DNA from 2 places in the Paenibacillus sp. RC21 genome. Region 1 is predicted to be linked to the other one. Evidence: riboswitches for the same ligand, from Rfam matches in the RefSeq annotation. Region 1 holds a riboswitch; the other holds the start of a gene.
What was found. A riboswitch is a leader RNA that binds a small molecule or an ion and turns the genes downstream of it on or off. The one in region 1 is predicted to bind FMN.
Positions count from the first base shown of each region.

Region 2: it holds a riboswitch for FMN, as region 1 does, so the genes downstream of both, ribE (riboflavin synthase) here and ABIA61_RS12010 (DMT family transporter) in region 1, are expected to answer to the same signal.

Region 1 is NZ_JBIYCS010000003.1:492,124-499,796, reverse strand. Features, by position in the region: gene ABIA61_RS12035 (DUF6933 domain-containing protein) at 15-527, opposite strand; gene ABIA61_RS12030 (response regulator transcription factor) at 866-1,573, shown strand; gene ABIA61_RS12025 (sensor histidine kinase) at 1,575-2,519, shown strand; gene ABIA61_RS12020 (ABC transporter ATP-binding protein) at 2,638-3,561, shown strand; gene ABIA61_RS12015 (ABC transporter permease) at 3,554-4,249, shown strand; FMN riboswitch at 4,373-4,517, shown strand; gene ABIA61_RS12010 (DMT family transporter) at 4,688-5,635, shown strand; gene ABIA61_RS12005 (methyl-accepting chemotaxis protein) at 5,877-7,673, shown strand, end outside.
Region 2 is NZ_JBIYCS010000002.1:285,264-292,936, forward strand. Features, by position in the region: gene ABIA61_RS06485 (segregation and condensation protein A) at 1-718, opposite strand, end outside; gene ribH (6,7-dimethyl-8-ribityllumazine synthase) at 892-1,356, opposite strand; gene ribB (3,4-dihydroxy-2-butanone-4-phosphate synthase) at 1,391-2,095, opposite strand; gene ribE (riboflavin synthase) at 2,125-2,790, opposite strand; FMN riboswitch at 3,122-3,295, opposite strand; gene ABIA61_RS06505 (IDEAL domain-containing protein) at 3,364-3,834, opposite strand; gene ABIA61_RS06510 (thiamine pyrophosphate-dependent enzyme) at 4,056-6,344, opposite strand; gene ABIA61_RS06515 (2-oxoacid:acceptor oxidoreductase family protein) at 6,344-7,357, opposite strand; gene ABIA61_RS06520 (peptidylprolyl isomerase) at 7,609-7,673, opposite strand, start outside.

The DNA of each region.
Region 1 (7,673 bases):
TTTCCGAATTGATCTCAAGACTCTCGAACATTTTCTTGTTTATAATGCTTCTCCAAGGCCTCTTTAAAAGCATCAATAGGATACTGGTATTGTATCGATTTGAAGACAATTCGGTTATTCCACTGGTTTTTTTCCAGATCGATCCCATGCTCCATATCCAGTTCCTTCATGACGAAAATAATCTCATTCAGCGTCCCGACGACACTGCGATTATTGGTTGTAGCAGGCAGCATCTGCTCACCTTCCTGTGTGTACGCCTCTACAATTTGCTCATCAAAACCCTCACTGAGCATAAGTTCCTTCAAGGCTTGGACAAAAAGAGTTGGCAGGTTTTTGTACTGCGCCTTTTTGATTCCGAACAGTGTAACACTCAAGCGGGATGCATCATGCATAAACACAATATTTTTTTTCCGATTCAGCAAAAACAAGTTGGCGTGCCAACTATTCAAAGGCGGATAAATATCAACTTGAAGTGGTTCGACATCCCATTCCTTCAGCAGCTTTTGTGTTCCCCGTATGACAAACATCGTTGCTCTCCTTTATGACGGTCCTGTGCCGTAGCTCATGTTTCGATCATGTCCAAACTTTCGTATAAGGCATGTCCCGGATATCATAACACTGTATTCCAAACTTCGGATTGTAAACTCTTTCAGTATAATATAGGAAGGCGGTGAATTTCCAGTAATTTGATTACATCTTATGCTGGAGATGGAGAAAAAAAATCTACTTCAGTGCATTTAAGTTGAGAATATTCGCCCGTTTAAATTCGTTGGATATTTTCATGGAAATCCTCTCCACTGCTCTATATAATTCAGGTACAGTTCGTCACACGAGCTTAATCTAAAATTAGGGGTGTTCCACACCTATGTCACAACATATTTTACTCATTGAAGATGATACAGCCATTGCCGAGATGCTGCTCAAAGCGCTCAGTAAAGAAGGCTACACATTAACCACCGCCTATGACGGGGAAGAAGGGCTTCTTGCCTTTGAACGTCACACCTACGATCTGGTATTGGTGGATCTGATGATGCCCAAGGTGGATGGTATGGAGGTCATCCGTCGAATCCGTACCCACAGCGCTGTGCCGATTCTGATTATGTCAGCCAAGGACAGCGACGTGGATAAAGCGCTTGGACTGGGCTTCGGGGCAGACGATTATATCGCCAAGCCTTTTTCGATGGTAGAAATGACGGCACGCATTCAGTCCGCTATCCGCAGATTCACTATCTATGCGCGGCAGCAACAGCAGGAGGAACAGCCGAAAGCACAGGTCCTGACCTACGGAAATCTGCGCATTGATTTTGATCATTTTATGGTCACCCGCAACGGAATCCAAATTCAGTTAACAGCTAAGGAATCTGATATTCTCAAGCTATTTGTCACCCATCCGAACCGTGTATTTACTAAAGCGCAATTATACGGGTTTATCTGGAAAGAGGATTATATGGGTGACGAAAATGTGATTAACGTCCATATTCGCCGCTTGCGTGAGAAAATCGAAGAAGACCCCTCCCACCCTGTTCATATTAAGACCTTATGGGGCATTGGCTACAAATGGGAGAACGGGTGATATGAACATCGAGATCATTTCTGAATGGATCGTCGTCCTCATCCTGTCCGTCGTTATTGTATGGCTCTGGCGGGAGCGTGTGGCCCAAAAGCGCAAAATAAAGGATATCCGAAACGCACTGGAACGGATTGTAACCGTTAATCATGCGGAAAAGCTGTTATATGTCACAGGCGATCCCGAGCTGCAAAGGCTCATGACGGAAATTAACCGTCTGCTGGACTTGAATTTGAGAGTGTCTGTGGATTACAACCGAAGCCAAATCGCCATGCGTAAAATGATTTCAAACATTTCTCATGACCTCAAGACCCCGCTGACGGTGGTACTCGGATATGCCGAGATGCTGGATGCCGATCCGCATATTTTGCCGGAAGAACGTGCAAAGCTGCTATCCAGGATTCATCAGAAGACAAGCGAAGCGATTAAGCTGATCGGAAGCTTTTTTAGCTTGGCGAAGCTGGAGGCTAATGATACGGACATTCCGTTGACCCGGCTAGAGGTGGGAGAGCTGTGCAGACGCAGCATTTTGGAGTTTTATGATCTGCTGACCGCGCAGGGGTTTGCTGTGCATATTGATATCCCGGAGCACCCCATTCATGCCTTGGGGAACGAAGGAGCGTTTGGGCGGGTGCTGAACAATCTGATCTCGAATGCGATTCGCTACGGTGCCGATGGTCGGACACTGGGACTGACTCTAACGGAACAGCAGGACACGGTGCGTATAGAGGTATGGGATCGGGGGCAAGGCATACAGGAGCCTGAGCAGGACAAGGTTTTTGAACGTATGTACACGCTTGAGGATTCCCGAAATAAGGCGATACAGGGCAGCGGGCTGGGTCTTACGATTGCCAAACGTCTGGTTGAGACGATGAACGGAGAGATTCATTTGAGCAGCATTCCTTATGAGCGGACGGTCTTCTCTTTTACATTGAAAAAAATCAACTATTAATCGAACTCAGCATTATGCAGAATGCTCAACTTAATAAATTTGTAAGAATCGAGAAAGAAAAATGAACATTTCACCCTTTATGCTTAAATTATCAACAGTATACGAAGGGAGAACACCCATGACTTACATATTAAGGACGCATCAACTGACCAAAGCCCTGAAGGGCAACGAAATTGTAACGGGGGTCAGCATGAATGTGCGCCAGGGGGAAACTTATGGCTTTCTCGGTCCTAATGGGGCGGGGAAGACGACGATTATGAAAATGATTACGAACCTGCTCAAGCCCACCTCCGGTGAGATTGAATTGTTCGGTGAAAAATTAACGCCAAAGTCGTACCACCTGCTCGGCCGGATGGGCTCGATTATTGAATATCCGATTTTTTATGACAGGCTGACCGCCCGACAAAATCTCGAACTTCATTGTGAATACATGGGCTATTATAACAAGCAGGCTGTTCGGGATGCACTGGAACTGGTGAACCTGCGAAACGCAGATGACAAGCCGGTAAAGGATTTCTCTCTGGGGATGAAGCAGCGTCTCGGGATCGCCCGAGCGATTGCGACCAAGCCGGAGCTGCTGATTCTGGACGAGCCAATTAATGGATTGGACCCGGTGGGGATCAAGGAAATCCGCCAATTGTTCCACATGCTGTGCAAGGAATATGGCATGACGATCCTTGTGTCCAGCCACATTTTAGTGGAAATTGAGCAAATTGCCGATACGGTGGGTGTGATTAATCACGGTCGACTGATTGAGGAAGTGTCGATGGAACAGGTGCGGGAAACCAATACAGAATACATCGAATTTACGACCAATGACTGCAAAAAAGCAGCCTACGTCCTCTCCCATCACCTGAATCTGACGAATATCCGGGTGCTGAATGATCAGAATATACGCATTTACGATACAAGTGTACCGCAGAAACAAATTACGAAAACACTCATTTTAAATGATGTAGAGGTGGATTCCATCCACCAAAAAAACAGTACACTGGAAGACTACTTCGTGCGGCTGTTACATGGAGGTGAACTCCATGCTTAAACTGATGCAACTGGAGCTGAAAAAGTTTCATTTGGCGGGATATATCCGTTCGGCGTTGATCGCCAACGCGTGTATTTTTGGCCTGTTCATCATTATTGCGCTGGACAGCCAAAGTGAAGGAGTGCCCGAATTTACAGGGTACGCTGAGCTTTTGGACCTCCTGGACTATATGGTCAGAGCCACATTTATTATTTTTGCCTCCGTCCTGCTGTGCCGCTTTATTGTGAGCGAATTTAAGTCCAAGTCGATTAACATCTTGTTCATGTACCCGATTGACCGCAAAAAGCTGATGTTCGCCAAACTCTTGGTCGTGTTGCTGTTTACGTTCCTGTCCATTATTTTATCGGAAATCATCATTACGGCAGCCCTTCATCTATTAAATCAGTTCGTCGTTATTGTACCGGATAAGCTTAGCCTCACTATACTGGGACAGCAATCAGTGCGGACACTGATCAATGCGGTTGCAGCAAGCTTTATGGGGCTGGTTCCGCTGTACATGGGGATGCGAAAATACTCGATACCTACCACCATTGTGAGCTCGATCCTGATCGTAGCCTTGCTTTTCTCGAATAATAACGGCGCTACGCTTAGCTCCATTGCACTTGTACAGATCGGCTTTGCCGTGCTGGGAATGCTCGTAGCTTATGCGGCCATCCGCCGCATCGAGTATAACGATATTACCTCGTAATATGTAATTTTGTAAAACGCTTTCAAGAAATATATGAAAAACCTTGCTCGATGTACACATATTTTTCACTGGACTTCATTCTAAAACAGGTATATCCTAATAGGAGAAATTAAAAAACGGAATAAGGATCTTCGGGGTAGGGTGTGATTCCCAACCGGCGGTATGGCTCATGGAGCTAAGCCCGCGACTCTGTATCTGGCAACAAGATACGGACTGATTTGGTGAGATGCCAAAGCCGACGGTAAAGTCCGGATGGAAGAAGATCGAAGCATGAACATGCCGTCAAGTGGATGAATGCTGCATTCTTGGTTTTGCAGCAACTTCTTAACTTGCATAAAGCGGCAAGTTTATTTGATCAACCCCCGTCTTGCATGGCCTATCGCCATGGACGGGGGTTTTTATGCCACCGGTCCTGTATTCGCAAGGAGCTAATTGAGAATGAGTCAATCATCAACTGTACTAACATCCAAAGGTTTTGATCGTAGCTCCCACATGAAAAGCGGTTTTTGGCTAGTCGCGATTGGAGCGGCCTTGTGGGGCGCGGACCCACTGTTTCGCATTATTTTGCTCAAATCATTTACCTCTACACAAATTGTGCTGATGGAGCATGTGCTGCTCTTTATCGCCCTGGCACCAGTGCTGTGGAAGCATCGCGAGGAGCTTAAAGCGGTACGGCTTCGTCAGATTTTGGCTATCTTGTTCGTCTCGTGGGGCGGTTCTGCTCTGGCCAGCGTGATTTTCACGATGGCACTTAGCAACGGTGATCTTAACGCTGTGCTGCTGCTCCAAAAGCTTCAGCCGTTGGTCGCTATTATTCTGGCCCGCGTTATATTGAAGGAAATGCTGCCGCGTAATTTTGGAATATTAATTGTCGTGGCTCTGTTTGGGACGTATCTTCTTACCTTCGGCTGGTCGCTCCCTTTTGGACATGTTAATGATTTCGTCCACGTCGGCAGCCTGCTTGCACTAGGAGCAGCGGTCCTGTGGGGCGGTTCGACAGTGATGGGAAGCTACTTGCTTCGTTCGATGAAATATGAGACGGTGACCTCCCTGCGCTTCATGGTGGCTCTCCCTCTGCTGATCGTTCTCACCTCTGTGGAGCATGCACCTTGGAATATGCCTGCTGGCACATGGGCGGGCGCAGCCGTGATTATCAATCTGTTGCTGCAGGCGCTGCTCCCCGGTCTTCTCAGTCTGTTACTGTATTACAAGGGCCTCAGTACGACCAAGGCGTCTTATGCCACGATGGCAGAACTAAGCTTCCCGATGGTCGGTGTTGTAATTAACTGGATCGCTTTCCAGCAGATCGTTACGGTAGCGCAATTGACTGGCTTTATGCTTATCTGGATTACGCTCTTTATGATTTCTCGTCAGCAAAAAAACTAATAGGTTCAATGTCCATTTTATCCCTCACCCAAGCCAAATCGAGAAGATGCTTTTGCATCTCCGATTTGGCTTTTTATGTATAAGTATTAATATATAACATGATACTTTAGAACTATTTTTAGATAAAAACGTGCAAAACAAGCACCTATTTATCTTTTCCCATAGATTACATCTATAAAATTCATCGGTTTCTGTCGAATAAAACAATGTAGTAATTATCAGACACAGAGGAGTAAGAACTATGACTAATAAAGCAAAACAAACAGTGCCATGGTGGACCAGGTTTCTCAGACAGTTTTATTTAATGAAAACAAGATTAATTGTAGCTTTTTTGGCTGTCTTATTGATTCCCAGCATATTGATTGGGTACTTTTCCTATCAGAGTGCCGAAACACAGCTTCGCCAGCAAATGGGTAGCTCGATTGATTTCAACCTGTTTTTATTTCGCAGCAACATTAATCAATATGTATCACCTTTAATAAAAGATTTAAATGTATTAGCTACTGAGGTTCAATCCAATACCCTGAACTCCAAGGAAGAAGAAATTCAGGCTAAATTTGATGTGATCCTGAAAGCTCATCCCGAGCTGGATGGGGTACTTCTCGGTAATACAAAAGGAGAATATGTCCGTTCACCAAAGAAAGAATCAACGGATTATGATCCCCGTGAAAAAACATGGTATTCAAATGCGATGAAGTTAAACGATGAAACATTCATTAGTGCTCCGTCAGTCAGTGCTTCCTCGGGTAATTTAGTGGTCACGTTGTCCAGAAACTTACCAGATGGTCAAGGAGCTATAGCAATGAACTTGAGTCTGGATAGACTAAGCCAAAGCTTGAAGGATGTTACGATCGGCAATCGTGGCGGACTGTTTGTGGTTGATGCGAACAGTACAGTTGTAGCGGGTGCTGGAGCTGCCTTTAAGAATACGGGAAAAAAACCGGCAGACTCCATTGAGGGACTACCCGTTATTACCAAGTTAAATGAAGGGGAAACCCAATCATCATCTGCAACGAAAGAAATTCGATTTATGAACAGAGATATGCAATCATTTACACTCGTTGATCCTCTCACGGGATGGAACATCATCGCCTTGGCAGATCAGGAGGATTTTAGCGATTCGGTAGCTCCCATTTTGAAACAAAGCCTGATCGTTATCGCTATATCCGTGCTGGCTGCTGCTATTGTTATTATCCTGATGATTCGCTCGTTCCTGATTCCACTGGGCAAGCTGCAAAATGGAACCCGCAGCGTCCGTGACGGCAATCTCACCGCACGGGTCAATCTGTCCGGCAAGGATGAATTCAGCGAGCTGGCGCAAAATTTTGACCAGATGACACATGCACTGCATACGATGGTTTCCGAGGTCAACCAAACGTCGTCCCGACTCGCGTCCTCCTCCCTGATGATCAAGGAAAGCACGGAGCAAACGACGGAATCCGTGCAGCATGTAGCGGAAACGGTTATGGAATCCGCAGAAAATGCGACCACCAGTGCAGAGGCATCCGAGCAAACGGCCAATGCCGTTGAGGAAATGGCCAAGGGTGTCAGCACCATTGCGGAATCGGCAAGCTCCATCGTAGATTCAGCAGGACAGACTGAGCATGACGTAGCCAAAGGCAGCCAAATGATCGGAAGCGTACGCACACAGATGGACCGTATTTTGGAAGCTGTGACCCAAACCGCCAGCCTGATGGATGAGCTGTCACAGCTCTCTGACGATGCGAAGCAGATGAATAGCGCAATTGCTGCCATTGCCAAGCAGACCAACCTGTTGTCGCTGAACGCGTCAATTGAAGCCTCCAGAGCAGGCGAAGCCGGGCGTGGATTCGCCGTGGTAGCCGTGGAGGTTCGCAAGCTGTCGGAGCAATCCAAGGAAAGCGCGGATTCCATCAGCCAGATCATTACACAGATGCTGGATCTGATCCAGCGCTCCACAGCTACGATGAACGGTAATGTTCGTAACCAGGTGGGCGAGGGACTGCGTATTAGCCAAGATGCAGAAGGTGCTTTCACGAATATTGAGCGCTCCACATCT
Region 2 (7,673 bases), on a different contig from region 1:
GCTTCTCCTGATAGCAGAAAATCTGCTTCATTTTCATCAGTTCGAGGATAGCCAAAAAGGTGACTACCACTTCATGCCGATACATATCCTCATGCATCAGCTTGGAGAACAAAAGCCGTCCTCCCGTCCCTACCATCTCCAACGCCCCGATGACCTGGCGAATACGGTCCTTGACCGAAATTTCATCGCGGTGAATACGGGTTACCGTCGTACGTCGCTCTGCTTTACGCAGCGCACGCTGAAAGGCCGCGACCAAATCGCTTGCATGTAGCCCATGCACCGGATTGGCGGGTTCGGTGGGCAGGAATGCGCTCAAATCTTCCGGCTCCTTACCATAGATCAGACTTCGTTCCCATTCACGTTCACTCAGATGGCGGGCAATCCCTTTATATTTACGATACTCCACCAGCTTGCGAACCAGTTCATCCCGCGGATCATAATCCTCTTCTTCATAAAAATCCAAATCATCATATTCCATTACAGGTGGCTTGGGAAGCAGCAATTTACTCTTAATGGATAAGAGCGTCGCCGCCATCACCAGAAACTCGCTCGTAATGTCCAGCTCCAGCTCCTGCATACTGTGCAAAAAAGCCATATACTGATCGGTAATATCACTAATCGGGATATCCTGAATATCGATCTCGGCCTTATCAATCAGATGCAACAGCAGATCTAGCGGACCCTCGAATGTTTCCAGCTTGTAATTTACGACTGTCAATGTGCTTCCCCCTGCCTTACTCCAATCATCATTCAACAATACCTTTCCCCGTTAGCACTTATGCTCGACTTTATCAATCCCTCTTTCTGTAGTATATACGTCATCGCCTTGCTTAACAATCCAATCCCTTTTTCCGGCTATAGTTATGCCGTTCTATTCAGGTAATCGCAAAATTAAAACTGCTTGCCCAGATTCGCCATCTCAATCGCAGCCAGTGCGGAATCCCAGCCTTTATTACCAGCCTTCGTACCTGCACGCTCAATAGCCTGCTCAATGTTTTCCGTCGTCACTACACCGAAAATAACAGGCACACCTGTTTTCAGACTGCTTGCCGCCACACCCTTGGCCACTTCATTGCAGACGATATCATAATGCGAGGTAGAACCACGGATCACCGTACCCAGCGTAATCACAGCATCGTATTTACCGCTTGCAGCCATTTTTTGAGCAATCAGTGAAATTTCAAAAGCGCCTGGCACCCAGGCCACATCAATCTCATCTTCCTGCGCTCCATGTCGCTGAAGTGCATCGATTGCCCCGCTTAACAGCTTACTTGTAATAAACTCATTAAATCTGCCCACTACAATACCATACTTCATACCATCCGATACGAGATTACCTTCCAGAAAACGTGCCATATAAATCAACCTCTCTTTTTTTAAATAATGAGTTTCAAAACTGTACTTTCAATGACAAACGACGACGATAATCAATCAAATCCTGAATACTGATCAGCTTCAAATGATGACGCTTGGCGATCACTGCCAAATCAGGCACCCGAGCCATGGACCCATCTTCCTTTATAATTTCGCAAATGACTCCGGCGGGTTTGGAGCCGCAGAGCCGGGCCAGATCAACAGCCGCCTCGGTATGACCCGCACGCTGCAAAACACCCCCATCGCGGGCGATCAGCGGAAACATGTGACCGGGCTTGCGGAAATCGCTTCCTGTGGCTGCTTCATCGGTCAGCGCACGCACGGTCAATGAACGCTCGGCTGCTGAAATCCCCGTTGTCGTCTCTCTATGATCCACCGACACCGTAAAGGCTGTGCCGTGGAAATCTGTATTCTGCTCCACCATCGGCTGCAATTCCAGTGCCTCTGCTCTTTGCCCTGTAATCGGCACACAGACCAACCCGCGGCCTTCGGTAATCATGAAATTAATGACCTCGGGGGACGCTTTTTCAGCCAGAGCGACAAAATCGCCTTCGTTTTCCCGTTGCTCATCATCCACCACGATCACGACTTTACCGTTCTTTAGATCCTCCAACGCTTCCTCAATGGAATCCAGACGAATTTCCACTTCCTGTTCCAACACACCATACTCTACGATGTCAGCCGCTATATTTGAATGGCTCTCTCTGCTCCCGCTTCCCATTAGGCTTTCCTCCTTTTTTTCTTGTGGTATTAGGCAAAGCCGTGTTTCGCCAAATAATCCAGACTCATAGGAGCTTTCTCCGGTCCCTCCGTCACCGCTGATTTTCCGTAGTTCAAAAGCTGCTCCACATATTTGCCTAAAATGTCGCATTCAATATTGACGGTGTCTCCCTCACGCTTGGCCTGCAAGGCCGTCTCGGATAAGGTATGGGGGATGATAGATACGGAAAAGGTATCTCCCGTGCGCTGGGCAACCGTCAGACTGATACCGTCGAGTGTAATCGAGCCTTTGAGAAGAATATATTTGAATATTGCCTGATCTGTAGGTGCAACTTCGTACACAACCGCATTCTGGTCTGAGGTCACCCGACGAATCATGCCCGTTCCGTCCACATGTCCCTGTACGATATGCCCTCCGAACCTGCCGTTAGCCACCATAGCCCGTTCCAGATTGACCCGGCTACCGGATTTCAGCTCCTTCAAATTGCTGCTGCGAAAGGTTTGCGGCATCACATCTACCTTAAAATCCTTAGTACCCACCTGTGTTGCGGTCAGACAAACACCATTCACGGAAACACTGTCTCCTATTTTCAAATCGCCCAATACCACAGAACCCTTAATGCCGAGCACCATCGCTTCTCCGCTTCTGGAAATCTGCTGAATCCGTCCCACTTCCTCGACCAATCCGGTAAACATGCCTTCACTCCTTCCCATCTAAAATTCAGTTTATCCCTGATTCATCGGGCATAAGCGCAAAAAACCCCAGTCCGGATCATATCCGTCATGGGGTGATGAGAGTCGAATTTACAGTATATAAGCGCAGTCCATATACATCCTGAGACCACATGAATGACAAGTTTGCCAATAGAAAGTATAAATGAGCATACGACCAAATACGCTCAGAAGCGCCTCCGAAAAAAAGCTTGAAGAACAAGCAATCTTCCGTATGCTATCTACAACGAAATAAGCCGTACGTACCATTACGTATGCTAAAAATTGGCACATGTCACGTCATGCACATGCGCTTCGTATCCTTCTCCCATCCAGACTATACTGTCGGTCCCGGAATTGCACCAGGTCCACCATCTGCTGATCGTTCAGCATCCGGGTCACGGACTAAGCCGCGCTGTTCATCGCAGAAGCTATGCACAGACACGTCATCACCGCCGGTGGGGAATTGCACCCCGCCCCGAAGGATCTTGCTCTTATTCAATTGAATTAGCATTAAACTTGTTACGTATATTAGCACCGACTTCTAAAAAAAGCAAGTTATCTAATGGTGGACGCTCCTGCTTTTGTTTTAACATATTGGCTGGAAAGCTCTTCAAACCAGGTTTTATCATTCATGTGAAGCGCCAGATCAATCAGATCGGCCAGTTCTTCGATCCCGAGCTGCGTAGCATGATCGAACGTAATGACCGCTGAAGCGGTTGGTCCACGGCCACCCTCCGCGCATATATCGTAATCCAGCCGTACATCAACATGCCCGTCGATAAACTCACATTTCAGAAAATAAATAATTTCGCACATTAAAATGGGGCGCACCTGCGTCTCCAGCACACAATCCATCACCTTGGCGGAATAATGCTGGTTCGTCAGCGTGAATTTGTGATCCGTCGCTGCCAGCGATGTCCGTCCAAAGTCATCCGTAAATTTCAGTTCCACTGGTGTGATATTCATGACCTTGGGTATTTGCTTCTTTATAATTTCGATTATCTCAACTGTATTCAGCTTAATCATACCTGCACCTCATTGCATCTTAAAATTCAGAGAAAGCACTAATTCAACATGTTTCACGTAGGCCTCCACTCCTATATCGGAAATCATTACCTGATTTTTTATGCTTCATCCCATAAACGACAAAAAAGATTCTTCGCGCAACAAGCGCAAAGAATCTTGATCGAACCGGTACCGTAACATCTTATAACAATGTTCAAAGTGTATTATTCAAAAAAACTGGATTATAGCTCCGAAATTTCATGTTTCTTTTTCAGAATATTCCAGCGGCGTTCAATCTCCTGATCAAAGGTAGCCAGCGTGGCTTCCTCCTTAAGAAGATGTTTTGTTTTGCCCATTAATTTGAGCCATTCCGCGGCTGGAATCCGTTTTCCCTTGTCCTCCGGATTGTACGTAATCGTCGTACTGCCTTGCTCAATCTCATACAGCGGAAAGAAACAAGATTCCACAGCGGCACCCACAATACTGGTACCCAGTCTATCCTCGGATTTCCAGTTCAGCGGACAGGCGCACAGGATTTTACCATAAGCCGTCCCCACGTTATTCGCATACCATTGTGCCTTGGCCGCTTTACGCAGCATATCCTGCGGATGGCTTTCGGCTGCGGTGAAGGCATATGGAATGTTGCAGGCTGCCATAATTTGCACCGTATCCTTGTGGTGGCCCTGCTTCCCTTTTTGCATCTTGCCTACGCCTGACGTGCTCGTCATATGACCGACCGGAGTCGAGTACGATTGCTGCGAGCCTGTATTCATGTACCCCTCGTTATCATATTCCAGCATAATCAGCTTATGGTTGCGCAGAGCAGCCCCGACAGCCGAACCCATGCCAATATCCATCCCGCCGTCACCACTGATCATAATAAAGGTCGGATCATCCGCCATCTCAATTTCATTGCGGCGCTTCATCTCCATGTAAGCCTCCAGCGCTCCAGAGAGCGTAGCAGCCCCATTTTGAAAAAGATTATGGATCATCGGTTGCTTGTGTGATGTATACGGATAACCTGTTGTGACCACGTATACGCAGCCTGTCTGGAACAGCACGACGATATCGCCCTCGATGCCTTTGAAAAACAGCTCCAACGCAGACAGCGCTCCACAGCCTGGACATGCCCCATGACCCGGCGTGAGACGGCGTGGTTTGGTCGTCAGCGAACGTAACGGCGGCACCTTGACCTTGAGCTTCCCGGTCGCCTCATCCGGCGTAACCTGAATCAGACCCGTACGGTACGCATCTCCCCGTGGCGGCTGCATAACCTGCGGCATGACCTTGTCCGGGGACCCCGGATTAAGCCCATAATAATCAAAAGGCTGCTCGGTCCGTCCGGCTTCCGCCGCCTCAATCGCAAGCTGGAAGAACGCCTCAGCGTCCTCCGCATAAAAATCCTTGCCGCCCAAGCCAAAAATGCGGCATAATACAAGCGTCCGATTCAGTGGGTCCTCCTGCAAGGCCGCCTTGATTTCGTGCGTCAAATTACCGCCATCGGCGCCGTACGAATCCGCACGTTCACCCACCAGCAGCGCCTTGACATGGTGCAATGCCTCACGCAGCTGCGCGGCCGGAAACGGCCGAATAATATTCGGACGAATCACACCGGCCTTAATGCCGCGCGCGCGGAGCTGATCGGCTACATCCTTAGCCGATTCAGCCGCCGAATTCAGCAGGAATACTGCAACCTCGGCATCCTCCATATGATAGAGATCCAAAATCGGATATTCCCGCCCGGATAATGCGGCATATTCTGCGGCAACCTGCTCATATACTCCTTCTGACAGCTTTAATGCCTCAGATAACTGAGCATGATTATTCGTCAGGTCATCGCCGTTCATATGCGCCCCGACAGTAACCGGATGGTCAAAATCGGAAATATTCGGATAATTCAGATTCGGGTTCGGCCCCACAAAACCGCGCACGGTTTCGGCATCGGCAAAATATTGCACCTTACGTTTCTGATGGGACGTGTAAAAACCGTCATAAGCGACCATCACAGGCAGCCGAACATCACTGTGCTCTGCGATTTTCAGCGCCATGATGTTCATATCATACACAGCCTGCGGCGTGCTTGCGGTCAAAATCACCCAGCCCGTATTCAAACCATAATACAAGTCTGAGTGATCCCCACGGATATCCAGCGGGCCACTAATAGCCCGGGTCACCAGATTCATAACCATAGGAAAACGAGTGCCGGACTGCACAGGCAACTGCTCCAGCATATACAGGAAGCCTTGCGAACTTGTTGCGTTCACAACTCTCGCTCCCGCTGCCGCAGCACCATAGCATATCCCTGCCGATCCATGCTCACCGTCTGCTGCGACCAGCTTAATGTCATGCTGACCTCTCGTTCTCATCTGATCCAGATATTGCGCCACCTCGGTCGAGGGTGTGATTGGAAAATATCCCATCATATGATAATTGATCTGCGCAGCCGCCGTAGCCGCCATTTCATTGCCGGATTCGAACGTTGTCACCTGTGCGGCGCCTGTCTGCTTGAGCTCTTCCTCCAGTTTCGCCATTACACACGACCTCCTTCATATACCGGAAACTGGTGGGCAACCCGATGCTCCTCCGCCCATCCCCATTGCTCACGGCGCGAGCTTAATGCCCCCGACGGGCAAATATCTACGCATTTCAAGCATCCTTTGCAATACTGGTAATCAATCCCTTGCAAAAATGGCAGCATTCTTCCCCGTTTGTCCGCCTGTTCTTCCCATACAAAGCAGTAATCCGGGCAAATCGAATCACACTTGGCACAATGCGTACATTTATCAGCTTCATATTCAGGCACAAAGCCCTGACGTGAACCGCTGACATCTCTCGTCATGCTGTTTCCCTGCGTGGCAATAACACCTCCCGAGGGTTGTGTTTCATAACCCAGCAAAGGCTGCGGCCGTTCAAAAATCCGATCCTGTGCATCATTCGTAACCGGATATACGTGCAGCTCCATTTCCTCAAAGCCCCGGTTAAACGTACGCAAATTAGGCTCCACCAGCTGTGGATTTTTCTTCTCAAAGGTACTGCGAATAACCGATCTCATCGCCTCCGGATCTAAAAAATCACAGACACGGAACAGCGCACCCAACATGGACGTATTCAGTTTGGTCCGCTCCTCCAGTGCGATGCCCATGGCATCCACTACCGCCAGCGTGCCGGATACCAGTCCCAAATCAGCCCGTATTTCCTCTGTCGGACGCGTGGAATTGACCACAACGATCCCATCCGCCGGAAGCCCGCTGATGACATTGACCGTTTTGTACAATGTTTCATGAAAAATGCCTACCACATGCGGTTGCTCGATCGGACTGTGATCACGGATATCTACCCCGGGATCACAGAACCGTACAAAGCTTTTGACCGGGGTTCCCTTCTTTTCAGAACCATAGGACGAAAAATTGGAAGCATTAAGCCCCAGACCAAGCACGCCCGTTTCGGCCAGCATTTTACCAGCCAGATTAGCGCCGAGTCCACCAATGGATTCCAGCCGGATTTCAAAAAATCCGAGTCGATTTGTACGCGTTAAAATAGACAATGTGATAAGCCCCCTTCTTTTGCAAATCTTACTGTGCTTGAAAAGCTCATATCCAAAAATGGAAAATGCATTCTAATGAAAAGGCTATCACAACACTTACTTTTCGAATGTGATTTTATTCACTTTAATACCTGCGTGTTTGCGATAAAACAGCAAACCGACAAACAAAAGACAACAAAAAGCCGCACTGTCCAAAGACAGAACGGCTTAGGTGTAACGTTATACAAAAAGATCATGCATTTAACGGTATATTACGCGTCAAATACTTTAACCTCTTTCATTTTGTCGCCTTGTTTTACAGCATCAATGAATTCCA